Regions from separate parts of the Bacillus spongicola genome, predicted to be linked through region 3. Evidence: riboswitches for the same ligand, from Rfam matches in the RefSeq annotation. Region 3 holds a riboswitch; each other region holds the start of a gene.
The links. A riboswitch is a leader RNA that binds a small molecule or an ion and turns the genes downstream of it on or off. The one in region 3 is predicted to bind cyclic di-GMP.

Region 1 (7,743 bases), on a different contig from region 3:
TCTACAAATAAGATCAGAAAAAACACGGCACTATAAATAATTAATCCTACGGCTGCTAACCACCAATTGTAAAATACCACAACCAATAGTAGAAAAGCGGTAATCATCATCAATCCATAAATAGGATAGCGAATAATACGCTTCTTAAAATGCAATAACATTCTTTCAGCTCCTAAAACTTATACTTTTACAGCAAAGGCTAAAATCATTTTTGTTGAAGGCGCTGTCTTAAATTAAAACCTAAATCAATTATACCTAATAAACGAATAATATAAAGCAATGGAGCAAAGATTAGCACAAAAATTGTCAAAGTAATTGGAACGGCTTTGGGCCACTTTTGAAGACTACTCCAAAAATAAATGAATGAGAACCCTTGAAGTAAAAATAAGAACTGTAGAATAAAAGATACATTCATAAATGCCATATAGCTGAAACTTCCCTTCTCAAATGGAATAAGAAGGCTGACAATTAGGGTGATTAAATAATACCATAAGATACTTTTTGGTAGCACCATCTCGCGGAAAGGTTGAAATTTTGGCACATTTACCCCTAAACGTCTAGCGATTGGAAAGTTTATCAACATTGAAAGAAATACGGACATCACCGACACAAGGACGAAAATGCTCGGAATTAAAGTGCTCGTTAAAGAAACCATTTCGTTCATTTTTTCGACTACTTTTTCATCTGGAGTTTGACCAATCATTTCCATAAACTTGATGGACTGTTGAATGGATTCACTTAGCAAAGCAAATAGTTCGGTAACAAAATTCATCTCTAAAAACAATACAGAAATGACGTATTGAGAACTAAAGATGATTAAAAATAACACGGTAGAGCTCAATAAAATCATAATTTTCGGTTGCTTTAATTGAATTTGCCAGCCCATCAGTATTCCAATAAACGCAGCAAAAATAGCAACGGGTAATGCTAAGATATTCCCAATAATAAGGGCGAGTCCAATTGAAGCAGCCAAGAGCATTAAACTATATTTTAGTGGATATTTACTGCTATAAAGAATAAACGGTAAAACCATAAACAAGCTAGTAATCGCTCCTAATATTGGAATATACAAAGTTATAAACAGAAGAATTACAAAAGCAGCAATTAAAATAGCACCCTCAGTAATTCCTTTCGTTTTATACAACAAGAACCACTCTCTTTCTAATCAATATGTTTCCATTTTAGACCTGAATCCTCTAGGCTTCAAGTCACTTAGATGGTTTTCTATAAATAGAAAAGGATGTCAGTTGACACCCTCTTTAAACTATCATGATTAAGGTAAGATTGAAAGAAGAATAGCTTTATACAAGGATTGTGGATTTTCAAATAAGAATAAAACCTTCGACTTGTATGACTACAATCTCTTTTCATCACGAAATAGGGACTAATTCAAAAAGCCACAATCTTTGCGATAACAGCCTTTCCTATTGAAAAACTCTTCATTTCTAGATGAAAAGCAGGAAATCAATCAAGAAAACCTTACTGCCTGTTTTATCTTTGTAACAAGAGCAACAAAGCATACGAAAGGAACCAATTCACTTTTTTCCAGCCCTACTGTAATTTAAACCGCTCAATCGCTTTCTTTAACAGTTGGCTCAATTCAGTTAAATCTTCGGCTGAAGAAGTAACAGTTCCAATCGCTTTTACTTGTTCTGTTGTAGAAGCACTCATTTGTTCACAAGATGCTGCTGTCTCTTCTGCAAGAGCGGCCATCGTTTGAACGATAGCTATTACTTCACTTTTTTGTTCTGCTACTTGTTCAATTTCACTATCCATTTGCAAAACAGACGCTTCAATTTCCAAAATAAATGACGATATTTTTTCAAAAACTTGATTAGTTCCTTCTACAACTCCGAATTGTTCCTCAAAAATCTCTTTCGTATCATCCATTTTCGTTACAGCTAAGTTTGAGCCTTTTTGTATTTGTGATATCGTAATTTTCACCTCTTCCGTTGCTGCAACGGTTTGTTCTGCAAGCTTTCTGACTTCATCCGCTACAACAGCAAATCCTTTCCCATGTTCACCTGCTCGTGCTGCTTCAATACTAGCGTTTAGAGCTAACAAGTTGGTCTGTGTAGAGATGTCTGTAATGGTTTTAATGACATGCTCAATAGATGTCACTTTCTCAGCTAACTCTTTAATAACACCAAACATATCTCCAATCAAATTTTGTGAAGAGTGATAGGAATCTTGAAGCATATTCATTTGCTCCCTCCCTATTTGATTCGTTTTTTCTGCGTTTGCTGCAACCAAGGACATATTACGTGCCTTCAATGAGAGCTCATTAATTTGCTCGCTTAATCGAAGGGATTGCTGATTGGTCAGCTCAGCGTCTTCAGCAGACTTAGATGCCCCTGCTGCAATTTCAATGACCGCTTGAGCCATTTCCTCACTAGAGGCATTCGTTTCCTCTGATATCCCACTTAAATTTTCAGCTGAATTTCTCACATCATTTACAGATGTATTAACAAGTTGCAATACCTCTTCCATATTGTCTACCATATGATTAAAACTAGAAGAAAGAAGACCGATTTCATCCTTTGATTTCACCAAGACTCTTTCGGTTAAATCTCCCGACGCTACCTGGTTAACAGAATTCTTCAAGCGGGTGAGAGGCTTTGTTAAGGTTCGAGACACAAGTACGACGATTCCAATTGACCCAACCAAAGTGACTAACGAAATCCAGAGAATAGACTGAACTATTTCATCAGCTACAGCTTTCAAGTCCTCCATTGAATAGGAAGCTCCTACTTTCCAACCGGTTCCTGGAATCGTATCAAACACCATTAATTTCTGGTCTCCTTCAAGTGTGTAATTCATTTTCCCAGCTAACCCTTCAGACTTATACAGATTTTGGATAAAAGAGTGAGTAGTTAAATCTTCTCCCTGACTGGTAGGATGAATAATAGCAATGCCCGTTTCTGAAAGCATAAAAGGAAACCCTTGAAATCCAATGTCCGTGGCTGATATTTTTTCTGTAAGCTTGGATAGACTAATATCTATTCCAACAACTCCAACAACATTTCCATTCACTGTTATCGCTTTTGAAGCGGTCAAAATATATTCTTGTTTTTTCTCATGGTAATAAGGCTCACCCCAAACCACTCGAATTTTTGCTTTCTCTGCATTAACATACCAAGCAGATTTAGTTTGATCTTCACTCATATTTACTTTAGGTACGCTATTTATTTTATTATTTGGTGTCACAACGTAGATATGAAGCGCTTCTTCATATAAATCTAAGTAGTTTTCAAAATCGCCATTAATCTTAGCCAATTCTTCAACATAAGAATTTCCTCGGACGTTCTCATCTGCTTGAATTTGAGCAAACGCTTTCACAGTATCCGTATAAACAAACTGATCTAATCCATGTTCATACTGCTTCAGAAACAGCTGGATGTTTTGACTAAGCTGCCCTACAAGAGTTTCTGCTTGCTGTACCGCATTTTTCTCCGTTTTCACCTTTGTTTGCCACCCCGCAAAAGTGATAATTGCTCCGATTGCTACAATAAATACTAACGAAATAAGTGCTATTAATTTTATTTTTATTGATTTAAACACATTTTTTCCCCTTCCTTAAGTGAAACACTAGGTTGCTAGAACTAAACAAAAAGCCATTTTACTTTCAAAAAAGCCATCTCGATCAAGAGATAGCCACTACTTTTATAAAAATAGCAGCCCGACGATCATAGGTTTACCTTTAGACTCGTAGCTTTGCGTCCCACCTTTTCAAGTAGTTTGCCTTATGTAATTTGTATTAGGTCAATTTTATCATAAATCACAAATAATTTTGGTAGAATTTGATAGAAATTATGACTACTTTATTACGAAATTGCAGTTTGCAGGATATATATTGATATTTTTTAAAAGATATTTTTCCGTAGACATGTGGCTATTTCATTCGATTTTCTAATAAAACTTCCATCTCACAGATGATTTACAACATATTAAATGAAATGATGTTCAAAACAAAGCTATATCATAGCTTAAATATTGACACAAAAATGCACAAAATTTGTGAAAACAGCCTTATAAAAAAACACAAAAAAGAGTAGCGACTGAATTCGCTACTCTTTTAAAATAATACTTATTCACCAGTTACGTATGGTAAAAGTGCCATTGTACGCGCACGTTTAATTGCGCGAGTAAGTCTACGTTGATACTTAGCATTCGTACCAGTTACACGACGTGGAAGAATTTTTCCACGTTCAGAGATAAATTTCTTTAGAAGATCTACGTCTTTATAATCGATGTGAATAATTCCATTAGCTGTGAAATAACACACCTTACGACGCTTACGTCCGCCTCTGCGAGCTCCTGCCATGTGAATAACCTCCTTTACTTTTTAGAAATCAATCAACTATCATAAACTTAGAATGGAAGATCGTCATCTGAAATATCAATCGGTTGACCATCATTTGCAAACGGATCTTCATCTACGCGTGTATAGCTTTGATTGTTGTTGCGGTCTGGTTGTTGATTCTGATTCTGATTCTGTTTAAATGGATTTTCTTGTCTACCGCCACCATAAGAAGAATTACTTCCTCCACGTTGCTCAGTATTTCCACCCGCATTTTTTGGTTCAAGAAACTGAACGCTTTCAGCTACAATCTCCGTAACATAAACACGTTTGCCATCTTGTCCTTCATAATTACGAGTTTGAACACGTCCATCTACACCAGCTAAACTTCCTTTTTTCAAGAAATTAGCTACGTTTTCTGCTGGCTTACGCCAAACGACACAGTTAATAAAATCTGCCTCACGTTGACCTGCTTGGTTCGTGAAAGAACGGTTTACCGCCAAAGTAAATGTAGCGACTGCTGCTCCACTTGGAGTATAGCGTAATTCTGGATCCTTCGTTAACCGACCTACTAAAACGACTCGATTCATCATCAGAATCAACCCCTTTCATTAATGTTTCACGTGAAACATTAAAAAATCTATTAATATTAAATATGGTTGAATTATTCTTCTTCTTTGATTACGATATGACGGATAATGTCATCGCTGATCTTAGCAAGACGGTCAAATTCGTTAACCGCTTCTGATCCAGATTTAACAGTAACCAGTTGGTAGAAACCATCACGGAAATCGTTAATCTCGTAAGCTAAACGACGTTTACCCCAATCTTTAGACTCGATGATTTCCGCTCCATTAGATGTCAAAACGTTAGAAAAACGCTCAACTACAGCTTTTTTCGCCTCGTCATCAACAGTTGGACGGATAATGTACATGAATTCATACTTTCTCATCTTTAAGTCACCTCCTTATGGACTATGCGGCCCTTCAATAGGGCAAGGAGCAATAAAATTATTACTCACAGTAAAAAATTATACCACACAGAAAATAGTAATGCAACAAGAAAAGCGGAAGTGGGTCGGCCTGAGGCGGCAGGACAATGACAGTACACGTAGGGAAGCCTGCTTCACGCAGTGGGCTGGCACTTGTCCCGAGCCTCAGACCCACTGTAGCTGGATCATGGCAGGAACCTCTCAATAATTCCTCATAAGAAAAAGGTGGCAAATGCCACCTTTTTCTTATACGTTAAAACGGAAGTGAATAACATCTCCATCTTTTACGATATATTCTTTTCCTTCTAATCGAACTTTTCCAGCTTCCTTCGCAGCAGTCATAGACCCATTATGGACTAGATCGTCATAAGAAACCGTTTCTGCACGAATAAACCCGCGTTCAAAATCCGTATGAATTACTCCTGCACATTGTGGAGCTTTCATTCCATGACGGAACGTCCAGGCACGAACTTCTTGTACACCTGCAGTAAAATAAGTTGCTAAGCCTAATAAAGAGTATGTTGCACTAATTAGTTGATCTAAACCAGATTCTTCAATTCCTAACTCTGAAAGAAACATTGCTTTTTCATCGTCATCAAGTTCAGCAATTTCAGATTCGATTTTAGCACATACAACAATTACCTCTGCATTGTCTTCTGCAGCAAATGCACGTACTTTTTGAACGTACTCATTGTCAGATGGGTCAGCGATGTCATCTTCGCTTACATTAGCTACATATAGAACAGGCTTAATTGTTAGTAGATGCAAGCCTTTGGCTGTTTTCATTTGTTCCTCAGTGAATTCAACCGTTCTCGCTGGCTTTTCATTTTCAAATGCTTCTTTCAATTTCTCCAAAATTTCATATTCAAATGCAGCCTCTTTATCTTTTTGCTTCGCTAACTTTTGAACACGAACTATTCTTTTTTCTACCGTTTCTAAATCTGCTAGTATTAGTTCTAGATTAATGACTTCAATATCGTCAATCGGATCGACTTTACCAGATACATGGGTAATATTATCATCCGCAAAGCAACGAACTACCTGGCAAATAGCATCTACTTGACGAATATGAGATAGGAACTTATTTCCTAATCCCTCGCCCTTACTCGCACCTTTTACTATTCCCGCAATATCAGTAAATTCAAAAGCAGTTGGGACTGTCTTTTTGGGTACTACTAGCTCTGTTAATTTATCTAAACGATGATCCGGAACTTCTACAATACCTACATTTGGATCTATTGTGCAGAAAGGATAGTTTGCTGATTCTGCTCCAGCTTTTGTAATTGCATTAAAAAGCGTAGACTTTCCTACATTTGGTAGACCTACAATACCTGCTGTTAAAGCCATCTCGGTCACTCCTCATTATTATATCTATTCCATTAGGAATTTTCTTCATGTAAACCTTTCACAATTATAGAGAGAAAGAAGTGAAAATACAAGTCTAACCGAGCAAGGCAAGACTTGTCAGTAGTACACGCTTAAATCTAACCAGATTTTGTAAAAACTTAACTAATACGTCTCAACGAATCTCAACATATAGTATGAAATATTGTTGTACACTTCACAAAAAATAACTTATATTATTAATATAAGTTATTTTTTAAGAACAGTTAATCTGTTATATAATTAAAAGACACCGCATCACGGTGCCTTTTAATTTTAGATTTCTTCATGTTTTTTGAGTATTTTTTTCATTTTTCTTGAAAACTCTTTTCTTGGGATTAACACACTATGTCCACAGCCTTCACATTTAATCCGGACGTCCATTCCCATTCGTATGATTTCCCAAGCATTTTCACCACAGGGATGTGCCTTTTTCATTTCTACTACATCATGAAGTTGGAATTCTTTTTGTTCCATATTGAAATCTCCTTCACTCTTTTACTAACTGCTTTTGCTTTCCTTCTTCCTCTTGGCGGGAGTACATTACAAGACGAGGGAACGGTATCTCAATACCGTGGACATCAAGTACAAGTTTCACATCTTTTCGAATCGCGCGCGCCATGGACCAATGTTGCATAGGCGTAGTTTCTGCCACAATTCGGAATACCACTTCGGATGCTCCTAGATTTTGTACACCTAATAGTTCTGGCGTTTTCATTAAATTTTCATATTTTCCAGGCATTTCGGCTAGTAACTCAAGAATCACCGATTCCGCTTGTTCTATGTTTTCTTCATAAGCAACGCTTACATCAACAACCGCAACACTATTATGAATAGAGTAATTTGTTACTTCATTTATGTTCCCGTTTGGAATTATGTGAAGTTCACCCGTCCAACTTTTAATTTTCGTTGTTCGAATCCCTATTTCCTCCACGAATCCTTCATGGGTCCCAATACGAATATAATCACCAACAGAGAATTGATCCTCGAAGATAATAAAGAATCCAGTAATAATGTCACGAACTAAGTTTTGTGCACCAAAACCAACGGCAAGACCAACTACTCCAGC
Region 2 (7,743 bases), on a different contig from region 3:
AACAATTTTTAATTATCAAGCTTTTGTTTATAGGCATACTAATATTCCCAGCAGATAGTAATGGAGAACAAGGGTTTTCTAAACTACCAGATCGGGAGTATTGGCAAGATGGAAAAATTTCCAAGGAATCGCTGACTTTGCTTATTAAGAATGGAAAAAGAGCGACAGATACTCCTGTCATTCTTGGATTTTATACGAAATACTATGAAGATGATGAAAAGTCATTAAATTCCTTATCAAACTATTATTCTTATATGAATGCAGTAGCTACCGCTACGTTCGAGGTTAACAATATGGGGGAAATTCTCGGAGAAATACCAACGGAGGGGTTAGCACTTGCAAAACAACATGAAGTAAAGCGATTCGCGACCATTCAAAATGGCTTCGATCCAGATTTAGCTCACACGATTTTAGCCAGTAATGAGAAAAGTAGTATGTTGATTCAAGAGCTTGTAAAATTAACAAAGGAAAATGGCTATACCGGAGTGAATGTAGATTTTGAAAAAATGAATCCAAGTGATCGTCTGTTATACACAGAATTTATAGCGAATCTCTCTCTATCATTAGAAAAAGAACAGATAGATCTTATGATTTCCGTCCCTGCAAAAACAGGTGACTTTCCTGATAATGAGTGGATAGGAACATTTGATTACCATGAACTAGGAAAAAATGCTGATTATATCCAATTGATGACTTATGATGAGCATGGCACCTGGGGAGAGCCAGGACCAGTAGCGGGAGTAAATTGGATGACAGATGTGCTCGACTACGCTGCCACACATATTGATTCTGAAAAGCTTTTATTGGGTATTCCTTCTTATGGTTATGATTGGAATTTAACGCTGGGAGCAGACCACAAAGCAGTTTCCCAAGCGGAAGTAGAGAACCTGCTTCTTGAAAAAAATTTAGCAGTACAGTGGGATGATCCCTCGCAATCACCATATGTTCATTATCAAGATGAACAGGAACAAATTCATGTTATTTGGTTTGAAAACAACCAAAGTATCTCTGAAAAGGTGCATCTTGTTAAAAAATATAAATTAGCCGGAATTTCCATGTGGAGAATGGGATTAGAACAAGAATCCTTTTGGCAAAGTATTGAAGAAACGTTAGAGCAATTTAATTAATGTGAATAGGATTTGTATTTGTTATTTTAAGAGGAACCTCCTATTTTGTATAAGTGCCCTCAATTTGTTTCACCATATTCAGAGGGGACGTTTTTGACTGTTGGTAGAGTAAGAGTCACTTTAGTGCCAAGGTTTTCTTTGCTTTCTACTAGAATATGCCCTTGATGGTATTCAATAATCCTTTTGCAAACCATTAAACCCAAACCTGTTCCTTTTTCTTTAGTCGTATAAAAAGGCTCAAAAAGCTTTTTTTGTCGTTCCAATGAGATTCCGGTTCCCCCATCTTGAATTTTGATCGTATACCAGTGCTCGTCAACTTTTTTTAAAGAAATGTGAATATCTCTTTTAGTTTCAAGTGATGCGTCAATGGCATTTTGAAGGAGATTGATTAGTACCTGCTTAATTTGATTACCATCACACTCACCTTCAATCGAGCTGTCAATCGCTGCTGTAATCGAAATGCCTTTTAGCATGGCCTCTGGTTTTATTAAATTGAGGACACCGTATAGTAAATTAGAAAGATTATGTTTGCAAATCTTAATGTTTTCGTGCGGTTTTGCAATCATCATAAATTCGTTCACGATACTATTAATTCTATCTAATTCATCTAGCATAATTTCTACGTATTGTTTCAGGTGATCTTCTTGCACCTCTTTTTGAATCATCTGTGTAAATCCTTTTAAAGAGGTAAGTGGGTTACGGATCTCATGTGCGATACCGGCTGCTAATTCGCCTACCATAGCTAGTTTCTCTGTCTTTTTGATTCTTTCTTCGTTTTGCTTCTCTTTGGTAATATCAATCGCAGTACCAATCACTTCAACTACTCTATTGTTTTTTTTATAGGGAGTTAAGGTTGCCATATAATAAATATCATTTATATGCCCTTCATAATTGGTCACTGATCCAGACCAGGCCTCCTCATAAATAGCTGATTTTTGTTCAGCTTGAGGATGAGGAATAATGTCATCAAGGGATTTCCCTAAGATAAGTTCTGGAGATAGATTCATCTTTTCTAATAATTTCCCTTCACAAAATGTGTGAATAAATCGATTCTCTTTTTTAATGAATTTAAATACAAATCCATTTTGAAATGGAATAAAATCGTAATAATCAATAGTTGATTTAGGAAACTTCATGTGAATTTTCACCCCGTTCATAAATTAGACTAAGAATGTCTATAAACATTCGACTAAAAACTAGTTTATTCCTTCAATTTTCTATTTTTTGTGAATGTGTTGGGTGGTTAAATAAATTGAATGATAAGTATCAAACTGAAGATCTGAGGTTATTTTATAGAAAAAATTGGTTATTTTTTACGAGTTAGTATGTAAATGTAACGGAAGTTGTGGTAGAATTATCCTAGTAATCAATAGAATATGTACGTGGGCAAACTAATTGAAAGATTAGGACGCAAAGCTAAAGGGGCTAATGCTGTGAAAGATAGCAATGCCAGCCAGTTGCGAGTATAAGGATTTTATTTGTACTGCTGCCCTTAAAAATGGGCAGCTTTTTTTGATGTATTAGTATGGTCAACTTCGAGAACATTGGGTAGAACCTATGAGGCTATTAGCAGTCCGTTATGTGATTCAGACGGCAGTCCACTCTCAACTTATATAATACTCTTGAATAGAGGGGAAGGAGAGACAAGAAATATTTATGATGAATATTCCGATTGAAAAAGTGATAAGAGAGCGGCTGTTTACACATGTCTTTCAGCCAGTGCACTTAGTTCATACAGGTGAAATTATTGGGTATGAGAGTTTAATTAGGTGTGGGTTTTTTTCATCCCCGCAACATTTATTTCAGAAAGCATTAGAGGAAGGGTTGTTGTTTGAGCTAGATTGTGCATCTATGCTTGAAGCAATGAGGGTCTATAAAAACCACTACAAAGATGAACTGATATACCCTAGACTATCTGTCAATGTTTATCCCTCAACACTGACCAATCCGCTATTCCAGGAGTTCTTAGATTCTGTTATTTCAGAAGTTAAATATCCATTAAATCGAATTGTGTTTGAAATTAGCGAAGCGGCGACCACCGAGTGTTTTGAGGTATTAAATGATCGGATTGTCTATTTAAAGAATGTAGGTGCTTTAGTAGCATTGGATGATTTAGGAAAGGGACAATCTACGATTCGGACTGTCATTGAGTTAGAACCAAGTATTATCAAGTTAGATCGATATTTTGGAAAGAACCTAGCAAACCACGCACGAAAACAACATTTTTTGAAAAGCCTCGTTTATTTTTTAGCAAATGATCATATAGTTCTCGAAGGGATTGAAACAGAAGCCGATTTAGCATTTGCTCGAAAAATAGGCGTCCATTTTGGTCAAGGTTACTATTTAGGTAAACCCCATAATGTCGAGAACTGTGAGTCATTTCCTTTGAATTTTCTACCTTAACTATCATGAGAAAATTACTTCCAAGAAGCAAATAATTATGGAAGATTAGGTGATGAATGCAATGAATTGGCATGGTCGTATTTGGGTGATAGGCTCCATTACAGGGTTTGGTTCGTTGTTTATCATAATAAGGTATCTGACTTATAAGAATATCTATTTTTCCGGAATAGCGGATTATTTTCTTCTCGCAATGTTCTTTTTACTATGTACCTTAGGCTTTCTTTTAGGGTATTATTTTGACAAATATCGGTATGTTGCTCACATGGACGTACTGACTAATCTAAGGAATCGTTATTTCTTAACGAAGGCCTTTGAGAGACGAAAAAAGAGTCAAATTTCGTTTTTTCTTCAGTTTATTGATTTAGATGATTTTAAGAGAGTTAACGATGTTTATGGTCATCAAGTAGGAGATGAAGCGCTCATATCGATCGCAAGCACGCTCAGGAAATATTTTCAGAAGGGAGATGTTGTTTGCAGATGGGGGGGAGATGAATTTGTAGTTTTAACCTCCGAGAAGCAACCAAATCTACAAAAAGCGATAACGAATGAATTGAAAACACTTTTGCCGAATGAAACCATCTCTCTCTCAATCGGAATAGTGAGTTATCCTGCTGACGGTGAATCACTCCAAGAGTTAGTGAGAACGGCTGATAAAAAAATGTACACAAATAAAATAGACAAAAAACGGTACGCAGCATGTGAGTGATAAGAGGGAAATATCAAAAAAATTTTAGGATAATAAAAAGAGGCTGTTTTCGCAAAGGTTGTGGCTTTTCGTATCAGTTAATCATCTGTGATATAGCTTTGTTTCGGGCATCATTTCGTCTGTGTTTAATAGAAATCAACAATGAAATGGAGGATTTACTCAAAAATCAGATGAAATAGCCACAATGTATACGAAAAGAGTCTACCAAAAGAATACTATAGTAGATTGTATGATATATTTATTTATAGGAAAATAGAATCAGTATTAACATACCTTCATAATTGTACATAAGTCACGATTTTAAGGAGACCTATGAATATTTTTGATTTTTTTCAAGAAGATGTTATCTATCATGAATATCAACCATTATTTAGTTTAGATAGTGGAAATGAATTGTATGCTGTAGAAGCTCTCCTGCGCAATGCTTCAAATGTCAATCCGGAGAGTGTTTTTCAATCTGCGATACGAGCGAATATTTTATATAAGCTGGATACGCTTTCGATTCAAAAAGCGGTAGAATCTTTTTTGGACTCAAGTACATCTACTTGTAAATTGTTCCTAAATATATACATCACAACCATTTTGCATCCTAATTTCTTGCGTTTCTTTCAAAGCTTATTGCAACCACACCCGGACTTAGCTCATCGATTGGTATTAGAAGTGAATGAATCGAGTGCGGAAGAAATGTGGAATAATCCTTTACTCAAACAAAAATTGAATGAATTACGCCAGGTAGGAATTATGTTTGCAATCGATGATTTTGGACAAGGCTCTTCATCCATCAAAAAAGCCATTGAATATGAGCCAGAATGTATCAAGCTAGACCGCTATTTTGCTATCGATTTAGCTAAGGATGAACGAAAACAGCGCTTTTTATCTATGTTTAAATCCTTTTATGAAAAGGATACCATTCTCGTTTTAGAAGGAATTGAGACAAAAGAAGATTTGCTTGTTGCCCAGCAACTTGGAATAGATATAGGGCAAGGATATTACTTAGGAAAACCTAAAGCCCTTTTCGCAGGATAAGCCATAGAGCTATAGCTCTATGGCTTTTTTTCCTGCTTTGTAACTCAAGTGTATACTGTTATTTCGCTATTATATAAACTGTCTGTGAGAAATCATCTTAATTGTTTAAGTGTCGGTCAATAGTCGTATGGTAGTGACCGACGAAAGATCGAGTAAAAGTCTATCCTATTAGCCGAATCCTATTTCTTCTCTTTTTACTACAATAAATGTAACGAAAAGTTGAAGGGAGAAGGAAAATGAAAAAAATCATGGTAACGGGAGCATCGAGAGGATTAGGTAGAGCACTTACATTGGCATTCGCAAAAGAAGGTTTTCAGTTGGCGATTTGCGCTAGAGGTGAAGAAGCGCTCCTAAAAGTAAAAAAAGAAGCAGAAGAGCTTGGTGCGAAAAAAGTGATTGCGATTAAAGCTGATATAGCGAATCCACGTGATGTAGAAAGGTTTGTGTCTATTGTAGAATTTAGTTTTGGAGAAATTGATGTATTGATTAATAATGCTTCTATTTTCGGACCAGGTCCTACGCTGTTGGGAGATTATAGCGCTAAAGAATTTATGAATGTATTGAATGTTAATGTCATGAATCCATTTTTGCTAACGAAGCGAGTCCTCCCTGGAATGCTTATCAAAGATACAGGTGTGATCCTTAATATTACTTCTGAAGCTGGTCGTACTGGCTTTGCGGAATGGGGAGCATACGGCGTTTCGAAATTTGCTTTAGAAGGTTTAACCCAAATATGGGCAGATGAATTAGATGGTACGAATATTAGGATGAATTTGGTTGATCCAGGTGAAATGGATACAGAAATGCATGATCGTGCAGTGCCAAATTGCGATTATGATCTGGCTAAACCAGCCGATGTAGTGGATGTATTCTTATATTTAATATCAGAAAAAGCAATAGGGGTTTCTGGTAAACGTTTTCTTGCCCAGTCATTTAGGTGGGAGGAGGTTGAATAGTGAATACTTTGACAAATTCTTTTCGTATACCTTCCTATTTAAATGCGACAGTACCTGCAGAAATGATCAGAGGATATCGGGATGATGTTCGCTTATTGGTATTGGATTCAGAATCAGGAAACACTACTCATGCTAGATTTTGCGAGCTAGGAAATTTTTTGAAAAAGGGGGATTTGCTTCTTTTTAATAATAGCCGAACCATACCAGCTGTGTTAGAGGGGGAGAAAATAAAAATACACTTATCAAGAAAGAGGGAAGATGAAACATGGGAAGGCCTGGTAATCTATGAAGGAGAAGACAAAGGTGCTGAGAATTCATTTTTACTTCAGGGGAATCTTACAGGTAGAATTATTGGAAACGGAAGTGAACATCCACTTAAGATAATTTCTTTTTCAATGGAGGGCGAAGCGTTTATTAATCATTTGTATACGTATGGAGCCCCTATTCGCTATGAATATATTCAATCTCAATGGTCACTTGATGCCTATCAAACGGTTTTTGCTTCTGTACCTGGATCAGTTGAAATGCCTTCTGCGGGGAGGGCCTTTTCTTGGAGATTGCTCGAACAATTAAAAGCCCAGGGAATAAATTTCGCTTTTTTATCTTTGCATACCGGGCTTAGTTATTATGGAGAAGATCAATGGCCAAACCCTACTAAACATCCAGAAAGTTTTGAAATACCACTGGAAACAGAAAAGCTAGTAAATGAAACGAAAAAGAGAGGTGGACGAGTCATTGCTGTAGGTACCACAGTAGTAAGAGCCATTGAATCAGCGAGACATGTAGGCGATGAAATACAGGCAGGGAAAGGACTAACCACTCTCTATATTAACGAAGGATACGACTTAAACGTTGTAGATGGCTTGTTGACAGGATTTCATGAACCGGAAGCAAGTCATTTGCATCTTCTCACCTCCTTAATTAAGGAGAAGCAATTGATGGCGTCCTATCAAGAGGCATTAAGTCAAGGATATTTGTGGCATGAATTTGGTGATGTGAATCTCATTATCTCACAGAGTGTGCCAAAATGAATATACATCATATTGGTATACTCGTGGAAAACATCGAAGCTTCAATGAGTTTTTATCTGAATTTTGGGTTTGAAGAAATGAGTAAGTTTAGGTTCAAAGGTGAACAGATTGTGCTCATGAGCAATGGCGGTGCGATTCTGGAGCTGATTTTAGAAACAAAATGCAAGAATCATCATCATTTTTGCTTAGAAGTGGAATCCATTGATCATTGGCTAACTCATTTAGCTAAAGTAAATATTGCACCTATTGAAGGACCATATGCCTTAAATAATGGCTGGAACATTGTTTTTTTTCAAGGATTGGATGGTGAGGTAATTGAATTACTTGAGAAAAGAAAATTGTAGAAAATAGCTGGATTTTTGAACAGGTGTAATCACCTAGGGATTTATTAATTTCTTTAAGGGAATTAGCCAAACCGATAGTGCATGAAGTTCTTAATCCTCTCACTGAGGTAAAGGGATTTTTACAACTAATAGTTTGGTTTTTTAGTTAAA
Region 3 (7,743 bases):
TGTTGCTTTAAGAAGAAATTCTGAATAAAATTCGTTCATTTTTCTGAACAAGACTACCAATTGAAACGAAAAAATGACCCGTAGTGTAGCTATTTAAAAGAAGCGGAACCTATACGAAAAGCCACAAGCTTTGCTAAAACAGCCGTAATAATCCAGTCTCGCAACAAGGGCAACAGGCCGTGAATATGTACGACTTTTTAAGTTTTGTGTATCACTTTTTCCTTGTATGAACATTTCTAGTGGAGATACATGTTTTCCGCTCGATTTGGGGTAGTTTTGTTGCTCAATCTCGATTGATTGTTGCAGTAGGCGAGGTTATTTTAATAGTTGTTTACATGTAAAAAACAGGACACTCCATTGCAGCACCGTACGAAATGATCGGTAATTATCAGACGTTCTGCACCATCATTTCTTACTTCCCTATGCACCGTCTATAAACTGATAGTCAATACGCCTTCGTTCATATGATCGAAGGCGTATTGACTATCAGTCTTCCAACTTCAATAAATCCCATGAAGTAATGATCCCTAACGGTGCTTCACTCTTCTTCCCATTTTCCGTGACGATAATCGCCTCAAGCTTCTGCTTTTTTTTCTGCTTATCTTCAAAAATCGTTTCAATATCGATCACATTAACCTTATCTGAAACAAATTTGACGACGCTTTGAGGTTCATACTTTTTCAAAACGGTCACCTTCTCGTCTCTAAAGTGAACCGATTGGTCCGTTAACTGCTCCGCTACATAATTGACGATCGCTCGCTCGGTCATCAAAAAGGAAAATTTCCCGTCCTGATAAACCGGAAATTGTGAAAAGGAGTGTTGAAGCATATCTGTTAGCACATCGGTTACCAACTCGTCTGTATCATAGAGCTTTACCGGAGACGAAGCAAGTTGAGTGGCGTTCGGTGGCGACTGCAAGAATGCAGCAATTTCCTCAATTCGTGTGACGACCTCTTCGTGCGGGTCTGCGATATAATAATCTCGTTTCGTTTTCTCATGCACGAGGGCATTTCGTAAACGCGCATAGCTTTTAAGATCCTCAAAATAATGGCGAATCGACGCATATCGATGCTTTGTATCATAGAGAAGGTCAACAAATCCATGTGCATCCTTATTCGTCGACAACTTCTCGAGTTCATCATGAATTTGATTATAGGCGACTTCGAACCGCTCAACCTTCTCCGTAACGTTGTTCATCGGGTCTTTAACTTGTGGTTGTTTTTGATAAAAATGGTTCACAGAGCATCCCTTCTTTCTTATTGGATCTTTTCGTACACATTGTTGTTATCGCACTTCCGAGCCAATGGAACATTCCTTTTAGGGGGCGAAAACAGCTTTTCTATTAGAATACACGGAGACGTACTTTCCTATACTAAGCCAAGATTTTTTGGAGATTCTTGCCGGCAGGATTTCCCAATATTTTAGTGCGATGTAATAGTGCGAATTAATTCGTGACATCACTCGATTTTTCTACTTCGCGCTAGAGAAATACTTATGAAAGAAGAAGAAAATCCAAAAAAGAACCCTATCAGCAGTTGAAAAAGTTCTTTTTTCTATATCTATATTCAAAAAAGCTATATCGCTTTTTCTTCTTGATATTGGGTTGTGCTTACAAGTTCACGTTTAAGCCAGTCCATCATTTTTGCTGTATCCATATTGCCATTATTTCCTTCATCCATCGCTTTTGTTAAAAGATATTTTAGTTTATTTTGATCGTCTATCATTGAAGAACGCAAAACTAACCCTCCTAATTATTATTCTACTACTCTATATCCATTTTGGCTCAGTAAAAAACCTCTTCGATTTTTATATTATACAATTAAATTACAATTATCTACAATTGTTTTTTTATAAAGGCTCTTCTCGCATACTTTGTTGTTTTAGCATACAAAAAAGATGGAGACACTCTTTTCTTACCTCATTTCGGGTTAAAAATGATGTGAAAAGATGCCCGAAGTCATTCTTCATCACGAAATGATAGCTAATTCGAAAAGCGACAATCTTTACGAAAACAGCCTTATTAATTTACAAATAACTACTAATATTCATGACAATTTATTGATCTTCTGGCAATTTTCTACTTAATGACTTAAGTTGTGAGTTTTTTTCCCTTCTTCTTCTGCTAGATTGAGGGTTAATCAGGTAGGTAGCTTGTTGCTTATTTTGTCTGACAAGGAAGGAAGCGACTAGTCTGTAGGCAAGCTCTTGATTGATACGTTTCGTTAAAGAAGGATGCGGCTCGACTGTGACTTTCATCTCAGAAATATGAATGATCATCAACGGTTCCGCGAGATTACTAGACCAGACGCTGACTTTTGTACTTCCTTCGGTAACTGGGAGTATTAGCATAGTGGTGGGATGTGATGGTAGATTCTTTGAAGGCAGCGAACAGAGAAGTGTGCTTTGTAAAGCTAAAGCCAAGCTGGAGTGAGAATGAATCGTGATGGAACCATCTGAATTTAACCTACCGTCAACCATAATCCTGTAGCTGGACTGTTTACTGATTTTTATCGGTTTCTGGTTTGATTCAATGCAAATAAAAAACTTGGTCATTCAATCCTCCTTATCCTTAGTAATTATGTACCTACTTCACAACTATAATAGTACCATTTTACCACTCAAAACGTAACCCTTTATTTTACAATTACTTCATACCAAATATTCTATCTATTTCCAGGAATAGTATTCGACGTTTTTCAACAAATTACTATTTACCTATTTTATTTTCATAATTTCGTAGTTAAAATAGGTAGGTGGAACGAAAATGGCAGAATTGCTTAAAGGTAATGGCGCAAAGCTTAAGGAGCTAAGGTCTTTTAGACTATGCTAGCCAGCTATCGAAATCCAAGGAGGATGAGAGACTTGAAATTTTATACACCTGAAGAAATTAAAGTAAGAAAATCAAGGAATACTCGAGTGATGTACATTAGTATCTTTGTTATTACCACTTTATTTATTATCGGTGTTACTTACTTACCATACATTTTATAATGATTGAAGCCCGTTGAGCATCGGAAATTTCCGATGCTTTTATTATTTTGAGTTATTTCTACATTTTATGGAAAAGTCACCTGCGAATGCTGTAGAATAAAGAGAGGATTCTGCTCATTGGAGGATAACATACATGAAATTTAAATTTAACTTTTGGAAAAATCTGCGCCAGCCGTCTACTTCTTTTTATCAATTAGGGATGGTGGAGGCGATCAAATGGCCTTGGGCGAAGATGTTCCTACTTATTCTTTTTAGCGGACTCATTTTCACTGTGAATGCAAGCTTTGGAATAGGAACAAATATTTTAGCTCCGCATATTGTCACCAACACCTTAGGTGAACTAACCGCCCAACATGTATATTTTTTACTCGGTAGTTTACTAGCAGGAATCTTCTTCTCACTCTTCTATCTATTCTTGCCGACGATCTTTTTTTGGAGCATTTCGGAAGAGAGCTTTCACAAACTATTTATTGTCGGAATGATTTCGTTTCTCCCACTTTTAATTGAACGTGTGATGTATTTAGTTCTGGTGTTCACCTTAAATGTGGAATGGTATTATTCTCCCTTTTCACTCGGTGTAATCGCGGAAGAAATAACAAATCTAAAAGCAATTATCTATTTCGCCGGGGCAATTTCGTTATTTAAAGGATGGGCCATCTACTTGCAATTCCGTGGATTATCCCTGCTCACGGAACGAAGACCTGCCCTACTCCTATTTTATATTTGTTTCATTCACCTGTTATTTTGGGGTGCATCCACACTATTAGAATACATCGACTTTACGAGTATATTGTAAAAGGCTGTGACCATGATGAAAAAAAAGAACCTACTCTTATTATTTAGCATTTTATTGATCACCCTGAATGTCTTTTTCATTCAACGGAATCTCTCATCCATTCCGAAAATAAGTTACATTGCCGATTGGGATTATGTGGGTACTTCCACTTTGCGCGATGTGCTAAAGTCGGAGGGGGTTGTCGTCCCATTGGATGAATTCTATGTAACTATTGACGAAAATCGCTCGTTCTCTGAGATTTTCGTCGAAGAAGGCGACACAATCGAGGTCGGCACACCACTTTTCGCTTACGATTCGGATGAACTAGACGAAGAGGTGGCAGAAGTAGAGCGTCAAAAAGACGTAGTAGATGTTGAAATTAAAAGTGTTAAAACATATATTTCTAATTTAAAATCTACCTCGCGCTCACTACCAAGCTTCAACTCCACGGGGGAAGAAGATCATAGCGAAGAAAAAGCAAGTAAGCTTCAAATCGAGTACAGCCTCGATGCTGACATCGCCGCTGCGGAAGTGAAGCTCGACTTACTTGAGGCACAGTCATTGAAGTATAAAGATGAACTGATTGATTTGAAAAATGAACAATCCGGTGGAACGGTTGAAAGCAAAGTAGCTGGCATTGTAGGAGAGATCTCCTACTCATTGGACAACCCTTTTATCACCATAAAATCCGATAGCACGATGATTACCGGTACACTTTCAGAAGCCGAAACCGCTACCGTGAAGCCAGCCATGAAAACAGTTGTCACCTCTCTCGTCCTTAAGGAATCTTTCGACGGGGCGGTCAGTGAAATTGAAACCTATCCAGCTCAAGAACCGGACTCCATGACCGAAAGTCGCTACCCTTACTCCATTCTGCTGACACCGGAAGAAGAGGAAGTGAATGAATTCTCTGATAGTGACGGGGAATCTGAAGATCTTGATGCTGACGAGGATACGGAGACTGATGAAGACGTAGAAATCCCTGTTGAAGAAGCGGAAACCCTTTGGCCTGGCTATCATGTCAGCGTCGACATCATCACCGCTGAAGCAACCGACGTCAACGTCCTTCCGAAGAAAAGTGTCGAAATGAACGGACTAGACTATTTCGTCTGGGGCATCCGTCCAAATGGCTCCACGATGAAAATACACGTCACAAAAGGTCTCGAAGTCAACAACCTAATGGAAGTAAAAGACGGTATCGAAAAAGGCGACCTCTTCCTCCCAAACAAAAAAGCTATAGCCGGGGATCAATCGCCCATCATCACCCCCCTTCATCCCTCACAAGTAAAGGTGAAGGAACTGAAAGAGATGAATCGATATTTAATCATGAAGAATATTCTTTTTGGATTAGTTGAAAGATAAACTGTTTAAGAGCCTCGAGCGTTAGGGCTCTTTTTTTATGGGTTGGCGGAGGCGGGGGATGCTCTACTTTGACTGACTAATGCACATCTTCGTGATGTATGCACGACTTTGTGCCCGATATGCACATCTTTTCTCGGTTATGCACGACTTCCACAGTTTATCCCTCCTACCACCTAGCACACCCTCTCTTCCTAAAACATATGGTAAGTTGCACACATCTTTGTTCCTTAACTCTTTCTGTTTGGATTTCTGACAACTACAATCCGGCATTTTCGGTTATAATGAAAGAATATGGATTTTTAGAAGGATAACTCGAAAAGGAGGCGTTCGTTTGTCTTCTAAACTTGAAGAATTAACTGAGAAAATAATGGCTTCTGGTGAAGATATTAAAAAAGAGCTTACCCCGAAGGAATCAGCTCATTTGAAAATGGTTCAAAAAGGTTTATTATTACACCGGCAAAAGCTCGTGTACAATGTGAAGACGCTCGATAGTACGATTTCTGCGCAGGTTCAAGATGTGACACCTGTGTCGGTTAAATTAGATTTAGATTTTCCGTTATTGAGTCGGTGCTCTTGTCCAGAAACAGGCTGGTGTCGACACCGTATGGCGGTTTTTTTCACGATTTTTCAGCGCGTGAATTCGGTTTCTGAGTGGGTTAAATCCTGGAAAGGCGAGGATTCGGTCGTTCCGGAAGTGAAGAAAGCCGCCGAGTTGACGAATCTCCACCCTGCGTTGAAAACGGCGAGTTCGCTGTTGCAGCGAGACGTCTTACGGGGGCAAACGCCACAAAACTGGTATGACTATTTCCAATCACTACTAGCCGAAGTCGATAAAGAAAGCTGGCTGCAAAATTCATTTATGCTGGATATGAACGTCCAAAGCTTGCACCGAAAATTTATGAAAGACGCGCCGATGGAACGAGAGTGGAAGCCGTTGTATCAGTTATTTGTGTCGGTGTTTCTCTATGAAACATTATATGAATGGCTTGCTAAGAAAGAGGGGGCCATTTTTTCAAAACGGGGTACGTCTGTTTTTTCATTTATTTTAGATGAATTGTATGACAGCGTTTATCAAATGTCCGTTACGGCTATGCCATTTGCGTTTGATCCGTTTATGAAATTTTTAAAAGAACGTTCCTTGAAGTGGACGTCTTTGCAAGATGCTTCGATTGAAGGAATGGATTTGTACCGGACACTGTGGTTCTTTTTGTTCACCAAAAAGCAGTGGCGCGAGGAAGAGAAAAAGCGATTATCGGCCTTTACGCAGCGGTCTGAAATGGAAACGGTCGCCCTGCTCCATCAGCTCCTCTTGTTGGATGAAACCGATACGTTCCTGACGTTAGCCAAGGAACACTCAGCGAATGTATTTCGCTATAGTGAGCACTGGTTGTATTATTTTTTTCAGCACCAAGCTCCTGAAAAGGCCGTGAGCGTGATTTCAAGCTGTTTGCCTCATGTTAGCGCCTATTTAGAGCAAATTCCAAATGATTACGAGCGCTCCGATTTTAGCCGCTGGTATATCGGGTTGATTGATGCTTCATATATGGCGAGGCAGGAACCGCGTTTGTATAAACAGCTGCTTCTGACGCTACTTCCGTATAGTTATTATCCGCTCAGTCGCTTTCTTTTTGATGCTGAGGATTATCGCGAGTGGGTCGAGCTGCAGCAGTGGCTTGGCTATGAAATTGGCGAAATGGAGTATCTTGGCCTGAAGGAAATTGTGAAGCAGCAGCCTGAGCTTGGACTACCACTCTATCATGAAGCGGTGGAAAGCCTGCTTGCAAACCGAAACCGCGATAGCTACAAGCAAGCGGTACGAGTGATGAAAAAAATTCGCACTCTGTATAAAAAACAGAAAAAAATAGAGCAATGGGAACGCTATTTAGACTATATTTTAGACGAAACAAAACGCCTTCGTGCTTTTCACGAAGAATGTAGAAAGGGTAAATTGATTCATGCTTAAAACGAATAGCTATCATTTAAATATCAGCCCCTCACAGGACGGAACGTTTTTTCTAACGGTGAAAGATCCTACAGGAATGATTATTTCGCCAAAAGATTGGCGCAAGCAATTCTTCGTTTGGCATGAAGAAAGCTTCTTTGGAACGATGTTTAAGCCCTCCAAAGTTGGCGGCGAAGAAGGGCTGGTCATTCCGAGCTATCATCTGCTGACTCTGTTTGGCAATGAAGGCTTCAGTCGCCTCATTCAATGGGACTGGGGCGAGCTTGCCAATCTGCTCCTGATGGTCTCGACACCAATGCTCGACTCGATTTCTCAAGGAAGCTTTCTTCCCACTTTTTCGAATCAAAAAATTCAGTGGCGCGTCCCAGAAGACGTCTGGGATGAATTTGGCGAAGATTTTTGGCAGCAGTCTGCCACCGAAAACATGTCTGCGCGTGAACTGGTGACCCAGTGGTTTCAAGAAAGCGTTGCACAATATATTCAATATTCTCCGCAGTTCAAGCGCTTGGCTCATTCGCTTTCCTTATTGGAAAATAGTGAATTGACGTCAACTGATATCGCGGCCTATTTTGATGAAAAGCGCTGGAGTGAATGGATTGGCTTAAGCGAGCCCGAACACCCCTTTTCAATCGGACTGCGTTTGTCGGAGCCT
Region 4 (7,743 bases), on a different contig from region 3:
TAAACAGCTGCTGTTTTCGCTCTTTTCAACCTTATTATCTTGCTAAAACTGGTTCTCTTTGTAATTCTGCACTTAACTCTTTCGAGCGGTTGGCCGCACCTTTCACGGCTTGTGAAATTGCATTACCTCCGCCGTGCTTACGTAGCGCCGCTAAACCAGCTGCTGTTGTCCCGTTTGGTGATGTAACTTTTTTTCGTAAGGTGGCTGGTGAATCATCTTGATTCATAATCATTTTAGCCGCTCCGAGAATGGTTTGAGCTCCAATTTCACGTGCAAGCTCACCTTCAAGGCCAGCTTCTGCACCCGCTTTTTCAATATGCTCCATTAAATAGTAGAAATATGCTGGTCCACTTCCGGCAATGCCAGTGAAGATATCCATTTGCTTTTCAGGTATAACGTATACTTCCCCGATGCAAGCAAGAAGGGATTTAGAGGCTTTAATACTTTCTTCGTCTACATTCGTTCCTAGGCTCATAGCCGTTGCAGATTCACGCATCATACTTGATGTATTCGGCATGACACGGATCACCTGTTGACCCATTGGCAAAAAGCTTTCGAGATACGATGTTGAAATTCCCGCAAGTACAGATAATACGAGGTGATGAGGTTGAATAGAGTGTTGAATCGAAGCTAAAGCTTTTTCTGCATCTTTTGGTTTCATCGCTAAGACGATAATATCCACACCACTAAGCTTTAGTTCACTCGAAGGAGTCGTACGAATATGATATTTTTCATTTAGTTCCATTAAACGATCTTGATTACTTCTATTACTCGCAATCACATTGATTGACGGTATTTTTTTAGATTCAACAATGCCTGAAATCATCGCTTCTGCCATCGATCCTGCACCAATAAACGCGACTTTTTTATTTTTTAACAAAGGGCAATCTCTCCATTTATGATTATTTTCGTTCGTTTTTAATCCCGCTAATAATCGTAACATGCCTGAAATTAGTTTCAAGGCGAATAGAATAAGTTAGGTGTATATGAGCGAGAAACAAAGAGTAAGCGTTTTCATTTTATTCTCAGTCTTCCTCTTCCGCTCTCAAGTGGATATATCCGCTCTAATCACGGTATATAGAGATTATTAGTAGTAAATTTTCACTATATTTCGATAGTATTCAACAAGATTCCTTCTTTTCCTTTTTTATTTCAAATGCTAAACTATGAAAATTGGACAAATAAATCGCATCAGAAATTATCTCTTTCTATTAGGCTGTCTTCTTAGCTTGTACTTACCCCTGCGTAAACCGCCGATTGAAATAAATCGACTTCCACATGCAGATTTCTACACACCAGCAACCCTCCGTACGATTAGCAAGAACCTAAAAAACCTATAGTTCATTTTCTCATCGCCTAACGTGCACCCCCCATACCTTTTCACTCGATCTACATTTGAAGACAGCAACGTTTTCATGATAATTTATGGCTGTTTCCGGAAAGCCACAAACTTTGCGAAAACGCCGTTAGTAATCAATAAATTAGTTCAACTACTTTAAAAGTACAAAATCAGCGTAAAGCTCGAACAAAGCCTTTTTTTACTTTCATACCAAGATTAATATTTAGCTCTTTATAAACCAATCTAAGAAATCTTCTAAGACTGTTAAAAGAGTTTGATTAGAAATTTCATCTTCTGTATGCAGCATTGGTGCCACTTTGCGAAAAAGAACTTCCTTGGGGAAATATTGTTGGATGATCATTAAGTTTTCATCAATGCTGGTCGACCAACTTTCATCTTTAACGTTAATTGTTAGGTATACTCCCCTTATCAGTCGCTTTAACATCGATCTCTTTTTAGATTTAGACACTTTTTCGGTTAAGAGCTCCTTTCGATAGCTACTGATTAATGGAAGTAGGTCTTTATTTAACGCTGAACTAATTTTTTCATTTGGTTTCATTTGCTCAAAGCATTGAGATAAATCCTCTCCATAAAGACAAGTACACATATGACGAAGCCAAAATCCCCATTCGTACAGATTTTCTTCAGCTAGGACCTCCTTTAAACCTCCCAAATCGTAATCAACTTTTACTACAGTTTTAAAATGATTTAGTAAATGATTCGTTTCGTTATCTAGCTTATTTATCTCACCAAATGGTAGTGGGAAATGTACAATAACAGTTAAATCCAAATCAGAAATACCTTATTTTGCTTCACCCCTACCAATACTTCCGTACACATATATACTGTGTAAGTTTTCCTTCAACAATTGTCTTAATAAGTCTATAACTGCATTTATAACTGGTTTAAATTGTTTTTGAACATTTTCTTTCGCTGTTGGATTAATAATATAACCCTCAGCATTCAGTCCCATTTTAGTTGGTAATTCCATATATGCTTATCACCTCAATAAAAATTATCTATTTCTTTATACAAGTCTTTGCACACATTATTTATCATTGTTAGCTATTATTCAAGAACCTGGACCGATTAAAAATTAAAAACATCCCGCCAATAGTTCAACAGGATGTTTGTTCAAGCTTTATTCCAAATTATCAATCTTTATTTCCAAACTATACTTATTTGGATAACTAGTGGTTGAAGCCTATAAAATGAATGGAAAATTCATTTTATAGGCTTCTGGTTTAAAAGGATTCAAAAAGTTCCCTGTCGTCTATCTATATCGCAATGTCTAAATAGCGAAAAAAACAGCTTTACCATTTCATAAATCTATTATGATCATGGTAGTGGGTGAAACCAAGATCATCTGAATATTGTTGGGTTGCTTCCTCTTTTAACGAGATTGTGAAGACAGAGATTTGATGAATAGAACGTAATTCAATTAGTTGATTTACAGTAGTTTGGGACCATGAACTCCGTTGAATTTTATTTTTCTCAAAAAAAGCCCATAAGACCCCGTCGATATAGGGGACCGTTTTGGTTGAAAGAACATCAAATGCACCATTTTGGATGAGCACCTTATCCTTCTTGATATTATTGATAAAGGAAACAAGCGCATCTTCCTGATTTGTTCTCGCTTCATCCGTAAATTCCTGTTCAAGATTTCCGATAGAGTCTAGAAGTATGCCGTCAAACCCTTTTTGATGAATCTGAGTGTCTACTTCTTGTTTCATTATTTCTTGATAATGTCGTGAAGTAAGATCCATTAAATACGCATCCCAGCTATACGTTACCTTTTCTCCATTTCTCCAAATAAAATCATCTTCCTCAAACTGCGCTAACAGAGAAGAATTCCAGCCTCCGACTTCTGTTGTACTGATGTATCCAATTACCTTGGTTCCAGCCGATTGAATATGTTCTACTTGTTCCTTGGAATAATGATACGGATCCACTATGACTAAATCAAAGTTCTTCATATCTTGCAAAATCCACTCTTTGGGAGCTCCTTAGTATACTTGGTACTCTCTAATTTGCGCCAAACCATTTTCTGAAGAAATAGTTGGAGATGTGGCAAAATCATTCCAAGTAAATTCATCAAAACTTTCGGGTTCATAGTAATGAACAAATCCTTTTTCCTCAGCAAATGCTTTACTCCATTCTCCTTCTGAAAAGGAGACCGTAAACACCTCAAGCGGATATTCTTGCTTCATTTCTCTTAATGTCTGAATGGTATTTTGGGCCCATTCGTCATTTGCAATCACATTTTGATCAAAATTCTCCCACAAGATTCCATCGACATATGGGGCTGTCGCTTCTTTCAATGTGTCAAATCCCCAATTCTGTAATAAAGGGAGTTGAGGATACTTTTCCTTTACCGTTTTCAAAAACGAAACCATACCTGCTCTTTGTGCTTCTAACACATCAGGCTGGTCCAAAAATTCATTGTCGATATCTCCAACCGTATCAAGAAAAATTCCATCAAATCCTTTTTGTATGATTTGATTGTTAATCTCTTGCTGCAATAACTCTTGATAATGAGGGGACGATATATCCATTAAATATGAGTTCCACTCAGGATAAAATACTCTTTTGTCGACTTCATAATAGAAATCATCCTGGTGAAGCTGATTCATAAACTCAATATTCCATTCATCCGCTTCCATTGTATTAATATATCCGAGCACCATCGTACCACTGTCTTTCAATTGTTGGATTTGATCAACAGTAAACTCATGAGGCTCAACAATCACTAAATCATAATCCTTCATATTTTCGAGAATCTCATCTGTGGGGGTATTATAGTAAATTTGGTAGGTATTAATCTGCGAAAAAGGACTTTCTAATTCCGCACGAACCGGAGAATAAGCAAGAGGTGAAAGCAAAGTATACACTAAAAAACAAAACAAAATAACGACTCTCTTCATAAAAAATCCCTCCATCTACGAAATGAGGGATGGGAGGTTTCGCAGATTGGCGATCGGTATGAGTTTAGCACTCATCGACGACCCATATCTTTGCGTCCCTGCCTTTCGACAAGTTTGCCCATCACCATCTATTTAACTACCTTCAGCATACGGGAGTAGGTCGAAATACGCAATAATTTTTGACTGTTTAGAAATATCTTCTCCTATCATAACTACAGTCTCTCTAAACCCTATGAGGCGATATTCCTCAGGTTTAGAATTGATACAATAAATCCCCCAAAGTCGATTGCTTACGAGATTTATGGACTAATTCCAAAAGCAACAACCTTTGCGGAAGCTGCCTTTTACTAGAATACAACCCAATCCTAAATAGGTTATAAAAAAACAGACCTCTTGTTGAAAGACAAGGTCTGCTTTCTTAACTTATTCTCCTAGATCGACGTTATGATACACTTGTTGTACATCCTCAAGATCCTCGATCGCATCAATCATTTTCTCAAATTGCTCTTGAGCGTCTGCATCAAGAGTAACGTCATTTTGGGCTAGCATCGTTAGCTCAGCTACGGTAAATTCGGTTACACCATTATTTTTCATGGCAGCTTGCACAGCATGAAATTGATCCGGTTCGGCGTAAATGATGACAGCTTCCTCTTCTTCAATAATGTCACGAGCGTCTACATCCCCGTCCATTAATATTTCAAGTACATCATCTGCTGTTTTAGCCTCCAGGCCGATAACAGCAGTAGCATCAAACATATAGGCAACCGAACCACTTACCCCCATATTTCCACCATTTTTACCAAAAGCAGCACGGACATCTGATGCTGTACGATTCACATTATTTGTAAGAGCGTCAACGATGACCATTGATCCGTTCGGTCCAAAGCCTTCATAACGAAGGGTATCATAACTTTCCTCTGAACCACCCTTTGCTTTTTCGATTGCACGGTCGATAATGGCTTTGGGTACACTGTATGTTTTGGCACGTTCTAGAACTACTTTGAGTGCTTGATTCGATTCTGGATCAGGTTCTCCTTGCTTGGCTGCAACATAGATTTCTCTTCCGAATTTTGCGTATATACGACTTGTATTCGCATCCTTTGACGCTTTTTTCTCTTTAATATTATTCCATTTACGGCCCATATTGCTCCACTCGCTTTCAACTTTATCTTACTATCACTCATACGTGACTTTTCTTCTTCATTCTCTTGGTTTTAGACTAAAGTAAACACCATACTTTGGAAAGGAACTCTCGCTTTACTCTACATTATTATACAACAATTACACGCTTGTTTAGAAGATTTATCACTAAAAGAATCACTTCTCACCTTATTCAAATGTCTCTCTAATTTTTTCAAGAAGTAGAGCTGTCGTCATTCACGATTGAATCGACCTTTACTGAACCGCTTTAGATGACTTTTTCACAAAATCGAATACATAGGTCAAGACGACACCAACCGCAACAGCCACCATCAAATCAACAACTACTGTTAAAACCATCGTTGTCGCTATGACGATCACTTCATCTAGCAAAAGGGTTCTTCCTTTTTTAACCGTCTCCCAATCAAACATCGTAAAGTCCGTATAGATAAGTATCCCCGCTAAAACAGCTTGTGGAACAAAGGCAATAAGTCCACCGGTTCCAACTAGACTCAAAACTAAAAATACGCTATGGAAACAGGCTGATAAAGCCGTTTTCCCTCCACTTTGTAAATTGACAATTGAGCGAACTGTTGCGCCGGCACCTGCCAGCCCCCCAAAAGACCACTCATCACATTACCAATTAGCTCCTTATTGCTGTTATGCTTAGGCTTAGTTCCTGTTTCTTTATCCATTACCACTGAGGTTAGAAGTGATTCGATGCCAAGTACAGCAATCGCTAAAGCGAATGGAATGAGACTCACCATTATTCCTGAATCAAGAATGGGTATTTGTATCATTGGCAATGAATTCGGTAGCTTCCCGATAAATTCAATGTCTATTAACCAACCGACTTCTTATAAGGCAACCGCAAAAAGACTAGCGCCTATTAATGGAACAAGACTAGCTGGAATTCCTTTAATTCGTTTTTTAGCTAGAAGAATGACTAGAATCGTCGTGCCAACAAGAATTGCTCCAGATTGCAAATACTTCATTTGACCTGGTGTTCCACCGAATAATGCGGCAAAAAAAAGAGTGTCCACTAGCCGAAAAGCGACTAAATGGACAGCCCATACCAATGAACATATATAGTTGATGCTAGCACAGCGATAAACAGGTAGTAATTACTCTTCGTTTTATGAGCCTATCCTCACAAAATTATCTTTTTTAAAAGGCTCTTTTCGTATACAATGTTGCTCTTGACACAAAGAAAAAACAGGTAGTAGGGTTTTTTCGATTGATTTTTTCTTCTTTATCTAGAAATGAAGAATTTTTCATTAGGAAAAGAGCACGAAATCATACAAGTCAAGGGATTCCTTTTTATTCGAAAAGCCACAATCTTTGCGAAAACAGCCTTCTAAAAAACTCCAACACTATCCCAAGCTGTTGCGACTGAATTGGCTGTACTCGAATCATACAAATCTTGTGCCGATTGGATAAGTGCTTGACGAGCATCTGAAAATTGACTATTAGGTGTTAAATAGACGGTAAGTGCACGGTAATAAATCTTTTCAGCCTTCGCTTTACCGATAGAATTGATTGTATTATAGGCAGCTTTATTCGGAATGCCACTATTAATATGAACTCCGCCCCAATCGCCTTCACGAGTATTCGGTAAGTTTTGAAAGTTATTCATATGCGCAGGCTGATTGTACTGCGTCGGATTTGACATACTTCGAAGTGCATCTCCTGAGATTCCCGGAGTATATACGTCCTCTCCCATCAACCAATCCTCTGAATCTAGGAAATAACCGAACACATCAGAAAAAGATTCGTTTAATGCCCCCGGCTGATTTTCATAGACTAGGTTTGCTTCTGTACTTGTGACAGCATGTGTTAATTCGTGGGCTACAATGTCCTTCCCACCTGATAGATAAGTGAACGTATTTCCATCGCCATCACCATAGATCATTTGATTCCCAACCCATGCCGCGTTATTATAATTACTACCATAATGAACCGTTGATGTTATATCGCCACCATTATTATCATAACTATCACGGCCAAATGTGTCATAGAAATAATCGAATACTTGTCCAGCATAATAATGGGCATCTACACCGGCTTTTTGTCTTTCACTGTAAAACGTATTTCCTGAATCTGTCATATAATACCCCGGCAAGCTACTTGTTGTTCCATTGTAGTTATCTAAGGTCTGGATGACTCCATTCATTGGCTTGGTAACATCATACAGATAGTACGTATTATTATAGAAATAAGTATTTAAAGTCTTTGAATCTCCTAAAACCCCTGTTCCGGTTCCGGTCGCTTCATGTACCTCATTATTTGCTTTGATTACCTCCCCACTTTCAGCATTCACCCAAATATTCCAATTTGCAG

Region 1: linked by a shared signal. The riboswitch ahead of U8D43_RS21065 (HAMP domain-containing protein) and the one ahead of U8D43_RS10765 (hypothetical protein) in region 3 are both predicted to bind cyclic di-GMP.
Region 2: linked by a shared signal. The riboswitch ahead of U8D43_RS03425 (EAL domain-containing protein) and the one ahead of U8D43_RS10765 (hypothetical protein) in region 3 are both predicted to bind cyclic di-GMP.
Region 4: linked by a shared signal. The riboswitch ahead of U8D43_RS09685 (glycoside hydrolase family 191 protein) and the one ahead of U8D43_RS10765 (hypothetical protein) in region 3 are both predicted to bind cyclic di-GMP.

Annotation. Positions count from the first base shown of each region.
Region 1 is NZ_JAYKTS010000022.1:35,193-42,935, forward strand. It holds gene U8D43_RS14545 (DHH family phosphoesterase) at 1-161, opposite strand, end outside; gene U8D43_RS14550 (YybS family protein) at 206-1,147, opposite strand; gene U8D43_RS21060 (methyl-accepting chemotaxis protein) at 1,552-2,502, opposite strand; partial or broken gene U8D43_RS21065 (HAMP domain-containing protein) at 2,497-3,561, opposite strand; cyclic di-GMP riboswitch class I at 3,671-3,753, opposite strand; gene rpsR (30S ribosomal protein S18) at 4,088-4,324, opposite strand; gene ssb (single-stranded DNA-binding protein) at 4,372-4,893, opposite strand; gene rpsF (30S ribosomal protein S6) at 4,965-5,252, opposite strand; gene ychF (redox-regulated ATPase YchF) at 5,538-6,638, opposite strand; gene U8D43_RS14580 (DUF951 domain-containing protein) at 6,951-7,151, opposite strand; gene U8D43_RS14585 (mechanosensitive ion channel family protein) at 7,165-7,743, opposite strand, start outside.
Region 2 is NZ_JAYKTS010000003.1:199,952-207,694, forward strand. It holds gene U8D43_RS03415 (glycosyl hydrolase family 18 protein) at 1-1,127, shown strand, start outside; gene U8D43_RS03420 (ATP-binding protein) at 1,187-2,263, opposite strand; cyclic di-GMP riboswitch class I at 2,503-2,592, shown strand; gene U8D43_RS03425 (EAL domain-containing protein) at 2,784-3,530, shown strand; gene U8D43_RS03430 (GGDEF domain-containing protein) at 3,583-4,236, shown strand; gene U8D43_RS03435 (EAL domain-containing protein) at 4,549-5,262, shown strand; gene U8D43_RS03440 (SDR family NAD(P)-dependent oxidoreductase) at 5,499-6,218, shown strand; gene U8D43_RS03445 (S-adenosylmethionine:tRNA ribosyltransferase-isomerase) at 6,218-7,249, shown strand; gene U8D43_RS03450 (VOC family protein) at 7,246-7,593, shown strand.
Region 3 is NZ_JAYKTS010000013.1:91,282-99,024, forward strand. It holds gene U8D43_RS10750 (hypothetical protein) at 487-1,239, opposite strand; gene U8D43_RS10755 (hypothetical protein) at 1,575-1,736, opposite strand; gene U8D43_RS10760 (hypothetical protein) at 2,056-2,553, opposite strand; cyclic di-GMP riboswitch class I at 2,757-2,842, shown strand; gene U8D43_RS10765 (hypothetical protein) at 3,125-3,787, shown strand; gene U8D43_RS10770 (efflux RND transporter periplasmic adaptor subunit) at 3,800-5,128, shown strand; gene U8D43_RS10775 (SWIM zinc finger family protein) at 5,460-7,091, shown strand; gene U8D43_RS10780 (DEAD/DEAH box helicase) at 7,084-7,743, shown strand, end outside.
Region 4 is NZ_JAYKTS010000011.1:105,357-113,099, reverse strand. It holds gene proC (pyrroline-5-carboxylate reductase) at 35-880, opposite strand; gene U8D43_RS09700 (nucleotidyltransferase domain-containing protein) at 1,563-2,129, opposite strand; gene U8D43_RS09695 (nucleotidyltransferase family protein) at 2,142-2,330, opposite strand; gene U8D43_RS09690 (endo alpha-1,4 polygalactosaminidase) at 2,653-3,315, opposite strand; gene U8D43_RS09685 (glycoside hydrolase family 191 protein) at 3,346-4,263, opposite strand; cyclic di-GMP riboswitch class I at 4,301-4,392, opposite strand; gene U8D43_RS09680 (YebC/PmpR family DNA-binding transcriptional regulator) at 4,687-5,406, opposite strand; partial or broken gene U8D43_RS09675 (SulP family inorganic anion transporter) at 5,659-6,203, opposite strand; gene U8D43_RS09670 (hypothetical protein) at 6,261-6,398, opposite strand; gene U8D43_RS09665 (M4 family metallopeptidase) at 6,761-7,743, opposite strand, start outside.